Regions from separate parts of the Bacillus basilensis genome, predicted to be linked through region 2. Evidence: predicted binding sites of a transcription regulator. Region 2 holds the regulator's gene; each other region holds the start of a gene.
What was found. Region 2 encodes Rex, which represses fermentation and respiration genes when NADH is low (regulators of the CRP and FNR family bind a similar motif). Its sites were predicted from a motif close to TTGTGAAATATTTCACAA; they were not measured.
Positions count from the first base shown of each region.

Region 1: the regulator Rex is predicted to act here: its motif matches at 1,637-1,654, upstream of ACQVV1_RS23575 (L-lactate dehydrogenase).
Region 3: the regulator Rex is predicted to act here: its motif matches at 1,969-1,986, upstream of ACQVV1_RS22220 (L-lactate dehydrogenase).
Region 4: the regulator Rex is predicted to act here: its motif matches at 1,337-1,354, upstream of pflB (formate C-acetyltransferase).

Region 1 covers NZ_JBNTQO010000017.1:13,665-16,884, reverse strand. Annotated here, with positions in the region: gene ACQVV1_RS23580 (PTS sugar transporter subunit IIC) at 1-572, opposite strand, end outside; gene ACQVV1_RS23575 (L-lactate dehydrogenase) at 595-1,545, opposite strand; gene ACQVV1_RS23570 (spore coat protein) at 1,788-2,039, opposite strand; gene ACQVV1_RS23565 (hypothetical protein) at 2,053-2,238, opposite strand; gene ACQVV1_RS23560 (TetR/AcrR family transcriptional regulator) at 3,051-3,220, opposite strand, start outside.
Region 2 covers NZ_JBNTQO010000035.1:8,181-11,400, forward strand. Annotated here, with positions in the region: gene groES (co-chaperone GroES) at 1-51, opposite strand, end outside; gene ACQVV1_RS29155 (CPBP family intramembrane glutamic endopeptidase) at 453-1,202, shown strand; gene ACQVV1_RS29160 (YdiK family protein) at 1,199-1,390, shown strand; gene ACQVV1_RS29165 (redox-sensing transcriptional repressor Rex) at 1,420-2,049, opposite strand; gene ACQVV1_RS29170 (ABC-F family ATP-binding cassette domain-containing protein) at 2,237-3,220, shown strand, end outside.
Region 3 covers NZ_JBNTQO010000014.1:135,326-138,545, reverse strand. Annotated here, with positions in the region: gene ACQVV1_RS22230 (sigma-70 family RNA polymerase sigma factor) at 14-544, shown strand; gene ACQVV1_RS22225 (DUF4179 domain-containing protein) at 537-1,565, shown strand; gene ACQVV1_RS22220 (L-lactate dehydrogenase) at 2,103-3,047, shown strand.
Region 4 covers NZ_JBNTQO010000016.1:27,521-30,740, forward strand. Annotated here, with positions in the region: gene pflB (formate C-acetyltransferase) at 1-1,226, opposite strand, end outside; partial or broken gene ACQVV1_RS23060 (hypothetical protein) at 1,379-1,598, opposite strand; gene ACQVV1_RS23065 (glycosyltransferase family 2 protein) at 1,567-3,111, opposite strand; gene ACQVV1_RS23070 (UDP-N-acetyl-alpha-D-glucosaminuronate decarboxylase) at 3,104-3,220, opposite strand, start outside.

The sequences.
Region 1 (3,220 bases), on a different contig from region 2:
GCTAACGCAGCTGATGAAGCTGGTGAGATAAGTAATAGTCCCCAAACGACTGCAATGACGATAGAAGCGATAAACGGGCTACCAGCTGAACTATCTTTAATGAATGCTCCAACTGCATTTAAAACAGGAGTAATATTATGAGATAACCAAATGCCGACTAAACCAGAACCTAATATTGCCGCAAATGGAACGAGCATCATATCTAACGCAGTTTTTCCACTTAAACGTTTACCAATATATACAGCTAAAGTCGCTGTTAATAATGCACCGATTGGCTCACCTGTTTTAATAATTAGACCTGCTTCAGTAATTGAAATGGATCCGGCACCAATTGCTCCAGCTACCATAGCCGAGAAAATTACAAGACCGTTTGCACCGAGCATAAAAGCAATTCCAGCACCAATGGCTGGTGCCATAAGTGATTTTGCAACAACTCCGATTGTAATAAGCAACGGAATATCAACAATTCTTCCTATATTTTCGATTAGTAAACCAATTCCAAGGGATACGAAAATACCTTGTGCGATTCCAGCTGATGCTTTAAATACACGAGACATTATATATTCCTTCATTTGTTTCACCTTCTCCTATAAGTTAGTAGCTAATTGTTTTCATATAATCACGTAAAATGTCGTTTGATTTTGCGAATCGAGATTCTTCATCCTCTGTTAAATTTAGTTCTACAATTTCTCTTATACCATCTCTAGTAATAATAGCTGGTACTCCTGTACAAATATCATATTCACCATACTCACCATCTAAAATAGCTGATACAGCAATGACACGATGATCATCGTTAAAGATTGAGCTCGCAATATATGCTAAAGAATTTCCGATTCCGTAATAAGTAGTACCTTTACGTTTATAAATTTCCCATCCGGCTTTTGCAGTCTTCTCAACAATTTCATCTAAATCTATTTCACCAAATCGTTCTTTTTGTTCTTCTAAGATTTGCAGAATTGGTTTTCCACCAACAGTTACGTGTGACCAAGCAACCATTTGAGAATCACCATGTTCCCCTAATGAATACCCGTGAATACTACGAGGATCTACATGTAACATTTCAGATAAAATTGTTCGTAAGCGAGAAGAATCTAGTGATGTACCAGTACCGATTACACGATTTCTAGGTAATCCAGATAATTTCCACACTTCATATGTAATAATATCAACTGGGTTCGATGCAAGTAAGAAAATACCATCAAATCCACTTTCCATTACGCCGCCAACAACACTTTCCATAATCTTCGCGCTTGCTCCTAAAGTATCTAAGCGACTTTGCCCTGGTTTTGGTGCTGGTCCTGCTGTAATAATAACGATGTCCATATCTTTGCAGTCTTCATAGCTTCCTGCATATACTTTTGTTCTTGTATTTGTAAAGTTAATGCAGTGTGATAAATCCATTGCTTCCCCAACTGCACGTTCATGATTTATATCAATTAATAATAGCTCTTCGCAAATGCCTTGATTGACAATGGAATATGCACAACTTGATCCAACTAATCCAGTACCGATAATTGCAATTTTTCTTGTATGTCTTTTCATAGCAATCTCTCCTAATTGATCATATAATCTATTTCTTTTGTTCTTTACACCCTTAATTATAGAGATTCCCACGATAGAAACCATGGATACTTTGTGAAATATTGAACAAAGTTTTTGTCCTTTTTGTGAATTTTTATATTCCATTTTCGTCATATTTGTTACAACTGGAAAAATATTTATTATGTATTTATTGACATATACAAAAAGAAAACGAGCGAATAAATTCACTCGTTTTCTTTTCCTTATTGTTCCATACTTAATTGACTTTTTAATTGTTGTACAATCATTGGATTCGCAGGTGCTGCTGGCTTATAATAACTCTTTTGCTTTGCGTACTCGTACATATTACGTTGACGCATCTCATCCTGATTACGAATTTGAATTAACGTTTGGTGTAACTGTTCATTATCAGACTGAGCAATATAATTTGCATAACTTGTTAAACTTGCATTTAATCCTGCTAAATAATCATTTACCATATCTTTTTCATTCATCTTTCTCTTCCTCCTATCCTAGGAAAGTCATTAATTGCTGTTTCGTATTTCGTGCATCTTGTGCATCTTTTTGTAGCATTTGTTTCAGTTGTGGATCCGTACACGTCTGTGCATACTGCTCCAACTTGTTAATAATTGTTGCGTGTCCACCAATTAAATGACGTAAGTTTTCTACTTCAAGCTCTGTTAAGTTTTGCATAGGATACTCCTACCTTTCTTCTTTCATTCTCCTTTAGTATTCTGTTCTTTTTAAATCGTATTCATGAAAAAGCTCTCTTACATTTCAAATCAGTCACATCTATTTATAAATACAAAAAAATGTTATACTTACAGAAAAATACAAACATTCAAAAGCTACCCTTATAATAACAGCATAATCCTCAAACAAACCATGGTAGGAAGGTGTGCTCATACAAAAATATGTTAAAGTTATCTTCTTTATCATTTACGCAATCCTCTATGTAAAACTGTTGATTGATATATTAACTTTAAAGCCATTACTCACTTCTATTCCTTTACATATGTTATTTCTCATTTGTTTTTTATTCATTGCGCTTAACAACTATAAAAACCGTAATACTACGTTTTTCTTAGTATTTATTAGTGCAACTCTATTAGTAAGTATTAGTTTCATTAAACGTATTCTTATATAAAGGAGCAATAAATATGAAAACACATGACTTCCTTACAGAAATCCAGAAGGGCTCTGAGCCTAGTCCATATCAAGATCCTATCGTATTCAGTTTCGTTTGCTTTTTCTTAGCCATATACACATTTTTCAAACCTGCAAAATAATATCATTTAACAAAAAAGAGCCTCTAAACCACTAGAGCCTCTTTCTCATCTAATATCTTCTTTTCAAAACTACGATAGTTAAAGCATAAGAACAAAGTACTCCTGCTAATAAAAATGCATTTGCTAATTTATACTGTTCGCCTGTTAACGAATATAGATTCCCAATTAAAAAGATAACTAAAAAATCACTTCTAAGGTTTTTGTTTGCCTCGCTTCTTATTCACGTAATCCTTTAATAAACGTTTCCAACAATACATGTAAACTTGTATCTAAATCTAATGGCAGACCAAATCCGCCCTGCTGTTCAATCGACGCAAATCCATGACAAATACTTCTGAATCCGCGTGTCGCATGAAGTGCATTCTCTCCTTCTAAATCGTACTGTT
Region 2 (3,220 bases):
TTCCGCTTGAACAAGCTCAATTACAACGCGATCACCTAATGGCTTTAGCATGAACAATAACCTCCTCATTTTGTTATGTAAATTTTATTTATTAGCACTCAAGTCACCCGAGTGCTAACACACTTATAATAATAAATAATCTCAATTTCTTTTGCAAGTAAAAAAATCATAATTTTTTCGCAAATTACGCTATAAACTTTTCTATATAGAGTTCCTCTTCTTCTACCTTTACTATATGAATCGTTGTTTCCACTACTCGTATGTTACAATATGAAAGGACACCCTAAGTTGTTTTCGCTACACACACAACTTTCTCCTGTCTTCTATTATAATTTCAAATAAGGATTTACAAAAAAAACATAATTTAAGTAAGGTTTATATCGTAGGTAGCATATTTACATGTTATCCTACCTTATCTCATACACTAGAGTTAGAAAGGATGGTTAAACCATTTGAAAAAACAATATTGGTGGGTTATCGTTACATACATTTTAATGCAGTTATCATCAATTGCTGGATTACCACTTCTTCTGAAAACTGGACTTTATGATAACAGGGGATTTACTAGGGAAGAGAAATTTCAACTCATAACTGGTCACTGGGCGATCATTAGCTTCTTTATTGCATTATGTATCGTACTTTGGTTACTTAGAACAGATATTTGCGACAGACATTTAGATAAGATGCGTTCTACTGTTCCAGCTACGATTGGTTGGATTTTTATCGGGTTCTTCTTAGCATTTTTCTCGCAAAGTATTGCTGGCATGATCGAAATGTATGTATTAGGTATTAAACCTGGATCTGAAAATACAGCGAGACTTATGGATATCGCAAGAACGACACCTTGGTTCCTTATCGTTATTTCTATAATCGGACCTATTTTAGAAGAAATCGTATTTAGAAAAATTTTATTTGGTACACTTTATAAGAAGTTTAACTTCTTTATTGCCGCTATCATTAGTTCCCTTGTATTTGCGGCGATTCATTTTGATTTTACTCACTTATTGGTATACACCGCTATGGGGCTCGTATTCGCCTTCTTATATGTAAAAACGAAACGTATTATCGTTCCAATTGCCGCTCATGTTGCAATGAATACATTAGTTGCAGTTGCTCAAGTTTTAGTAAGTAACGAACAAATTCAAGAAATGATTAAAGAAGCTGAAAAAATGCAAGGCTTTATCGGAGGATTTTTAGTATGAGAAACTCACCATTGTTCATGGCTGCATTGTACTTCCTTCTAGGATGTATCTTTACACGCTTCGCCATTACGAACGTAACAGATACAATCTGGAATATGTGGACAATACTATTTGCAGTTATGGCAACGATTGATTTTAATTTGGCACTTCGCCTTATCTTAGTTAAATTCACAAAGAAAAAACAATAATAAAACGCAGAGGTCGCTTCCTCTGCGTTTTATTGTGGATAATTTTTCAAAAAGTAAACAAGTGTTTGTAACTCCACTGCTAAATCAATATGATGAATTCTTATATTGTCTGACACATTTAAGCGTGCTGGTGTGAAATTCAAAATACCATGCACATTTGTTTCTGCCAATCTATCGGCTACAGATTGCGCTACTGTAGCGGGTACTGTTAATATTGCCACTTGTATATCAGTTGATAAACGTTCTTCTAATTCATCTAAGTGATATACAGGAATGCCTCCGATTTCTGTTCCAACTTTCTCTTCACTAACATCAAACGCCATTTCAATTTTTGTATTATTGTTTTTCGTGAAATTATAATGTAAGAAAGCGGTCCCTAAATTACCTACTCCAATAAGCGCTACACGTGTTATATCATCTTGGTCGAGTGTTTCACGGAAAAATGATAATAAATAATTTACGTTATATCCATATCCTTTTTTCCCTAACGCTCCAAAGTATGAGAAATCTCTTCGAATTGTTGCGGAATCAACCTTTACCGCTTCACTTAATTCGGCTGATGAAACACGTTGCTTACCAGACAGAGATAAGTTTTGGATAAATCGATAGTATAGAGGCAATCTCTTAGCAGTGGCTTGTGGAATTTTCTGCTGCTCCATATAACCTCTCCTCTCTCCCTATCTTTATTCATATGCTTTAATCAAATACAGAAGTTTAGCACTTATTAAATTCCTTGTATAATAGAAAGAAGAAGTATTCTCTCTGTATTTTAAACTATACACTATTTTTAGTATGATTGAGAAATATAAACATGGCAAAGTTAAGAAATTATTTGAGGTGAAAACATTGATTTTATTACAAGTAAACGCGCTTTCGAAATTATACGGTGCAGAAACGATTCTTGCAAACATAAAATTGGAAGTTCAAACGAAGGATCGTATCGCATTAGTCGGACGAAATGGAGCCGGAAAATCTACATTATTAAAAATAATAGCTGGTGAGCTATCTCATGATGGTGGCGAAATTATAAAACCGAAAGATGTCTCAATCGGATATTTAGCCCAAAATACCGGGTTAGAAACGTCTTTAACAATTTGGGATGAAATGTTAACCGTCTTTACACACTTGCAACAAATGGAGACAAAGCTTCGAAGGCTAGAGCAAGAGATGGGAAAAGAAGAAAACTTTTCAAACGAGGCTACATATGAAAGATTATTAGCTGATTATGACCAATTGCAATTAGATTATAAAGACCAAGGTGGCTACCAATATGAAGCAGATATCCGTTCGATTTTAAGTGGTCTTGGCTTCCCAGTTGAAACGCACCAGACGACGATTTCCACATTAAGCGGTGGACAAAAAACACGATTAGCTCTCGGTAAATTATTATTAACGAAACCAGACCTACTTATTTTGGACGAGCCTACAAACCATTTAGACATCGAAACATTAACATGGCTTGAACAATATTTACAAGGTTATCCTGGCGCAATACTAATCGTTTCCCATGACCGTTATTTCTTAGATAAACTCGTTACACAAGTATATGAAATTTCGAATAAAGAAAGTAGACGATTTGTTGGTAACTACAGTAAATATTTAGACTTAAAATCAGCACTATACGAGCAGGAAATGAAACGTTATGAAAAACAACAAGATGAAATCGCTAAGCTGGAAGACTTCGTTCAAAAAAATATAGCTCGTGCATCTACGACAAAACGTGCGCAAAGCCGTCGTAAACAATTAGACCGAATGGAATTATTAACAAGACCATTAGGTGATTCTAAGTCAGCTTCCTTCCACTTCGATATTGAAAAACAAAGTGGAAAT
Region 3 (3,220 bases), on a different contig from region 2:
GGAAGAAATAAAAATGGACATAGCCTATCTAGTAAAACAAGCAACAAGAGGAAGTGATCAAGCATTTGAACAACTCATTACTTTTGTTCGCCCAAAATTATATCGAACAGCCTATTCTTATGTAAGAAATGAACAAGATGCACTGGATATATACCAAGAAACAATTTATGAAGCATATCTTTCACTGAGAAAATTAAAAAAGCCGGAGAAATTTCAAAGTTGGATTATCAAAATTCTTGTTTTTAAATCCATTGATTTTGTAAGAAAATCTTCTAGACAATTTGTTGCGAATGATGAAATATTTGCTAATTTATGTACAGAAGAGAGCATGAATACATTAGAACAATCATTGGATTTAACCGAGGCATTTAATTTCTTAGATCCTACTTACAAAACTATTATTTTATTAAGGTATTATCACGATTTATCTATTAAGGAAATTGCTGAGGTTCTTAATTCTCCAGAAGGAACGGTAAAATCTCAATTACATCGAGCAAAGCAAGCCTTACGCCCCATTTTAAAGGAGGGATATAGTTATGAATAAAGATGAATTTAATCACCATATCAATGATATTCCTATACCAGAAGACCGATTAATTCAAAGAGAAAAAACAGCCATGCTTCAAGCTAAGAAAAATCAATACCGTAGAAAAAAAACAATCAAGTATTCTAGTCTTGTTGCTTGTGGAATATGTGTTTCTCTCTTAGGTTTTGGATTCATTTCTCCTACTATGGCAAAGACATTATCGAGTGTTCCAGTTATAGGCCCGATTTATGCACAATTTAATGATATTGCTTCTGATAAAATTGAAAAGGATGAGCTTGCTACATCAATTGAGAGACAAGATAACCATAGTGGTTTAACGATGAATGTGAAAGAAGCTGTTTACGATGGTGGACGTTTAGTAATCACAGTGGAATACAAAGGAGAAAATACTATTTCCAATAGTAATGAAGAGAAAGCTGGACTTAGTTATGTAACCATTAATGGGAAAGAAGTCAGATCCGCAATTGGTTCTACTTCACAGAAGTCAAAAGGACGAAACACCGTTATTGAGCAGCATGAATTCACTCTGGCTAATTACGGTGAATTTGGTGATAAAATTGATGTTTCCGTCCATGGAGAAGATTTATTTGGAAAAACAGGAACATGGAACGTAGCATTTCCTCTTACAAAAGTTGAAAGTGAGATTCGTAAATTTACTCCTAATATAAAAACATTAACGAAAGATAATCTCTATGCATTAACAGTAGATCAAATAACCTTTTCTTCACTTTCAACGAGGATTGATTTGACCTTTGATTATCCAAAAGAAATGGAAATTAATGATAGCTGGCCAGCACTTGATTATACTGTCACTGATGATAAAGGAAAAATCTACGAAGGAGTTAGCTTGCAAGTTGGTAGCACGGGACTATACGGACACCATATTGTTTTAGCTCTTCCACCGATGGATAATCCTCCAAAATCCTTAACAATTGAGCCCGCGTATCTTAGTGGTCTAAATGATACATTAAAAAATGGAGGTGCTGAAGATTTGAAAACGACAGTGTTGCTACAATAATTGAAGAGCTTGACTAGGTTTCCATGTCTATTGAATGTTAATAAGTCATGGTATGTTAACTTGAAGTGTATGGAAAAAACATTGCTATCCAGCTAAGATAAATTTGTATCCATATAATCAAAAAACGCTATTCTTTTGTAGAAATATACAGAAAGGATGGCGTTTTATATGCTGTTAACGTTGTCGGGTTTTGTCGGTAAGTCGATATATTGCAAAAATCGCTGATATATTTGGAGTTACGGTCGATATATTCTAAAAATCGCCGATATAATTTCACTTACTGACAAAAACCACAAGAAAAATCCTTTCACAATCTAAAGAAAACGCCTCCATTGAAATGGATTCCACACCTATTCCAATAACTTTACACTTTATGTGAAAAAGTTCACAATTAGGTCATAATTTGTGAAGTAATTCACAATGATACGTGCTACAATATGAATGTAAAGAAGTTAAACAACATTAAATTAGTATTTTAATTAATTACTTAAACAATCATAAAAAAATAGATGTGAACAATAGAGAGGGGAAATTAACATGAAAAAAGGTATCAATCGTGTAGTATTAGTAGGAACAGGAGCTGTAGGTTGTAGTTACGCTTACTCAATGATCAACCAAGGTGTAGCTGAAGAATTTGTACTTGTAGATGTTAATGAAGCAAAAGCAGAAGGGGAAGCAATGGACTTAAGCCATGCGGTACCATTCTCTCCATCACCAACAAAAGTTTGGAGCGGTAGCTATGCAGATTGTAAAGATGCAGATTTAGTAGTTATCACTGCTGGATTACCACAAAAGCCAGGTGAAACTCGTTTAGACTTAGTTGAGAAAAATACAAAGATCTTTAAACAAATCGTTCGCGGTATTATGGATAGCGGATTCGATGGAATCTTCTTAATCGCAACTAACCCAGTTGACATTTTAACTTACGTAACTTGGAAAGAATCTGGTCTACCAAAAGAGCGCGTAATTGGTTCTGGTACTACTTTAGACTCTGCTCGTTTCCGTTACATGTTAGGTGACTACTTAGATGTAGATCCACGTAACGTTCATGCTTACATTGTTGGTGAACACGGTGACACTGAACTTCCAGTATGGAGCCACGCTACTATCGGTGTACAAAAACTAGAAACAATCTTAGCTAACAACGAACAGTACAAACAAGAAGACTTAGATAAAATCTTCGAAAACGTACGTGATGCCGCTTACCATATCATCGAGCGTAAAGGTGCAACTTACTACGGAATCGGTATGTCACTACTTCGTGTAACTAAAGCAATCTTAAGCAACGAGAACAGTGTATTAACTGTATCTGCATACCTTGAAGGACAATACGGTGAGAAAGATGCTTTCGTAGGTGTTCCAGCTGTTATTAACCGCGAAGGTGTACGTGAAATCGTAGAACTTGAGCTAAATGAAGATGAAAAAGCGAAATTCGCTCATTCTGTAAAAGTATTAAAAGAAACAATGGCACCAGTACTATAATAATTGCTAAATAACTCAGAGGCGGGAAACTGCTTCCTACCTCTGAGTTTTTATATAATTTAATATAAATTCCTTTTCCGGTTTCCCTTGTATATCCCCAATATACCCCTTTTGCTGGATAAGGATCGTTTATAGAAAAGAGCACTCTACTTTATATAGAGTGCTCTTTATTA
Region 4 (3,220 bases), on a different contig from region 2:
TAATCATCGCCGTAGTCAGCACGCATAATATCATCATTTTCATATTGAATTGCTGATGTTTTAATAGACATTTTCGCACAGTAGTTTTTAAAGTTCTGTGGTAATTGTTTAGACCAAAGAACTGTTAAGTTTGGTTCTGGAGCTGGTCCTAAATTATCTAATGTATGCAAGAAACGGAATGAGTTCTTTGTTACTAATGGACGACCATCTAATGCCATACCACCGATAGACTCTGTTACCCAAGTTGGGTCACCAGAGAATAATTCATTATAATCAGGTGTTCTTGCAAATTTCACAAGACGTAATTTCATAATGAAGTGATCCACAATTTCTTGTACGTCTTCTTCTGTTAAAGTACCATTTGCTAAATCTCTTTCAATATAAATATCTAAGAATGTAGAAGTACGTCCAAGACTCATTGCAGCTCCGTTTTGCTCTTTAATTGCTGCAAGATATGCGAAGTATAACCATTGAAATGCTTCTTGTGCAGTTGTTGCTGGCTTAGAAATATCAAAGCCATGAGAAGCAGCCATTTGTTTTAATTCTTGAAGTGCACGCATTTGCTCAGATAACTCTTCACGTAAACGCATTGTATCTTCGCTCATTACACCGCCAGTTAAATCTAAATCAGCTTTTTTCGCTTCAATTAAATGATCAATACCATATAACGCTACGCGGCGGTAGTCACCGATAATACGTCCACGTCCGTATGCATCTGGAAGACCAGTAATAACGCCTGATTTACGTGCATTTCTCATTTCTGGTGTGTATGCATCGAATACACCTTGGTTATGAGTTTTTCTCCAATCTCTAAAAATACGACTAAGTTCTTTATCCATTTCGTATCCATAAGATTCACAAGCTTGTTCCGCCATACGAATACCACCATATGGTTGTAAAGAACGTTTAAATGGTTTTTCAGTTTGGAAACCGACTACTTTTTCAATATCTTTATTTAAATATCCTGGTTCATGTGATGTGATAGAAGAAACAATTTTTGTATCCATATCAAGAACGCCACCGTTTTCACGTTCTTTTGTTGTTAAATCCATTACTTGATCCCAAAGTTGTTTCGTTGCTTCAGTTGCCCCCGCTAAGAAAGATTCATCTCCTTCGAAAACGTTTACATTATTTAAAATGAAATCGCGAACATCAATCTCTGCTTTCCATTTTTCACCTTTAAAGTTTTCCCATGCGTTTTTAACATTTTCTAATACTTGAGTCATCCTAATCTCCTCCATTTTTGATTAGTACAGGACTAAGATTTTTTATATAACAGCTTACACACTTAGAATACTACTTTTTGGTGAAAGTGAACGAAATAGTTGTGACATGTTTGTGAAATATTGAGCAAACTACTATATGTATAGTGTTAACTTCATTTGAAAGTCTTTAAAATTAACCCTTTCCTTAATTGTATTTTTTTGGTATTCTTATATACGAGTCCTATTTTGTAATATAAGAACAATACCCATTGTAGAGCTGTAATACTCTTATCTCCTAATCTGTTATAGTTTTTATAACAGAGCAAAAAAGTGTACATATGTTGTACACTTTTTTTGTTACCTATAAAATATCCCTTTTTCTATTTCCATCATGGAATCCCCCACGACTGCCTGTTAATACAATTAATTGCTCTAACCCTTCTATATGATCACCAATAATTCGGAGTACAGCTGGCGGATGACCTATTTTTGCAAAATGTTCACTGGGACGAATACGGTTCATCTTATCGACCTCAACACGACTTACACATGCAACTTCAAATCCTGAAAGAATAGCTTTCACTTGGGCTACACACGGTGCCAGTAAAGACCGATACCCAATTCCTTTCAAACATTTCTGGCTAAACGCATTAGGCACAGCAATAAGAGAGCCTACGCCTAAATCTTTTCTATCACAAGCTAAATTTAATGCGTATTTAAATGCAGTTACAAGATGAAGCGGTACTCTTAAATCTAAATAATGATTTAGATCATTTAATGCGACATCCATTCCATCTGCAATAGCTTTGGCAAAAGGATATAGCTCATTCGCTGGAATAACAAAATCGCCGTCTATAAATAACACAATTTCTCCTTTTGCAAAATACGTTCCAAGTGAGCGCCCCACATCATTTCCGAGCGCTTCTTTATATACAATTGTCGTTGCTCCCTTGTCTTTTGCAATCGTTGCAGTCTTATCAGACGAACCATTTACTACAACGATGATTTCAAAAGGTTCAATTTTGCGAAGCTCTTCTATAACGTTTCCAATTGTTTTCTCTTCATCTTGTACAGGAATAATGACCGATAATTGCTTTTCTTTATACAACTTAGATGTAACGCCCCACCCTTGATAAAAATCTTCAAAATCTAAAGTATGATAAACACTTTCTCTTTTCCTATTTCCATCATGATATCCTCCGCGCCCATCGCTGTCTACTATTTGCTCTGCTACAGCTTCTATATGATCACCTATCATTCGTTTTTCGGATTGAGAAAGGCTTGTGCCGTATGCAGCATGCTCGGTCGGCCGGAATTTATTCGGCGTAATAACATCAATTGCGCAATGACGACTAATTCTCCATTCGCTTTGTACTAGGCGTAAATGAGCTACAATAGGATTAACAAAACATTCATATCCAATGCTTTGTACAACTTCTTTCGTTAACGCATGCGGTACAGCTAATAAAGAATCAACTTTTAATTCTTCGCGCTCTAATATTGCATTTAATATTTGGCGCCATACTGTAATAGAATTAGGTTTTTGCCTTTTTAAAAATACTGCGTCCAAATTATTTAAAACTACATCTGCCTGATTGTATAAAATCGGATTAAGAAATAACTGTAATTTTGAAGTTTGAATAGCAAAATCACTATCTATAAATAGTAGTACATCACCTATAGCTTCTTTGACACCAGCTGCACGTCCAACATCATTTCCAAGCTTCTCTGTATACCGCAGTACTTTACATCCTAAATGCTCAGCAACTGTTTCTGTACCATCAGTACAACCATTTGCTACTACAATAATCTCTAATGGATTTAATCCTTTTACCGATTGAATAACGTCTGAAATCGTATCGATTTCATTACATGCAGGAATAATAACAGATAATGACTTAGCCATTGTCTTCTTCACGAAACCACTTAATTGTTTCCTTCAATCCGTTTTCCCACGTTACTTTCGCCTGAAATTGAACAAGCTCTTTTAATTTTGTTACGTCTGGTCTTCTATT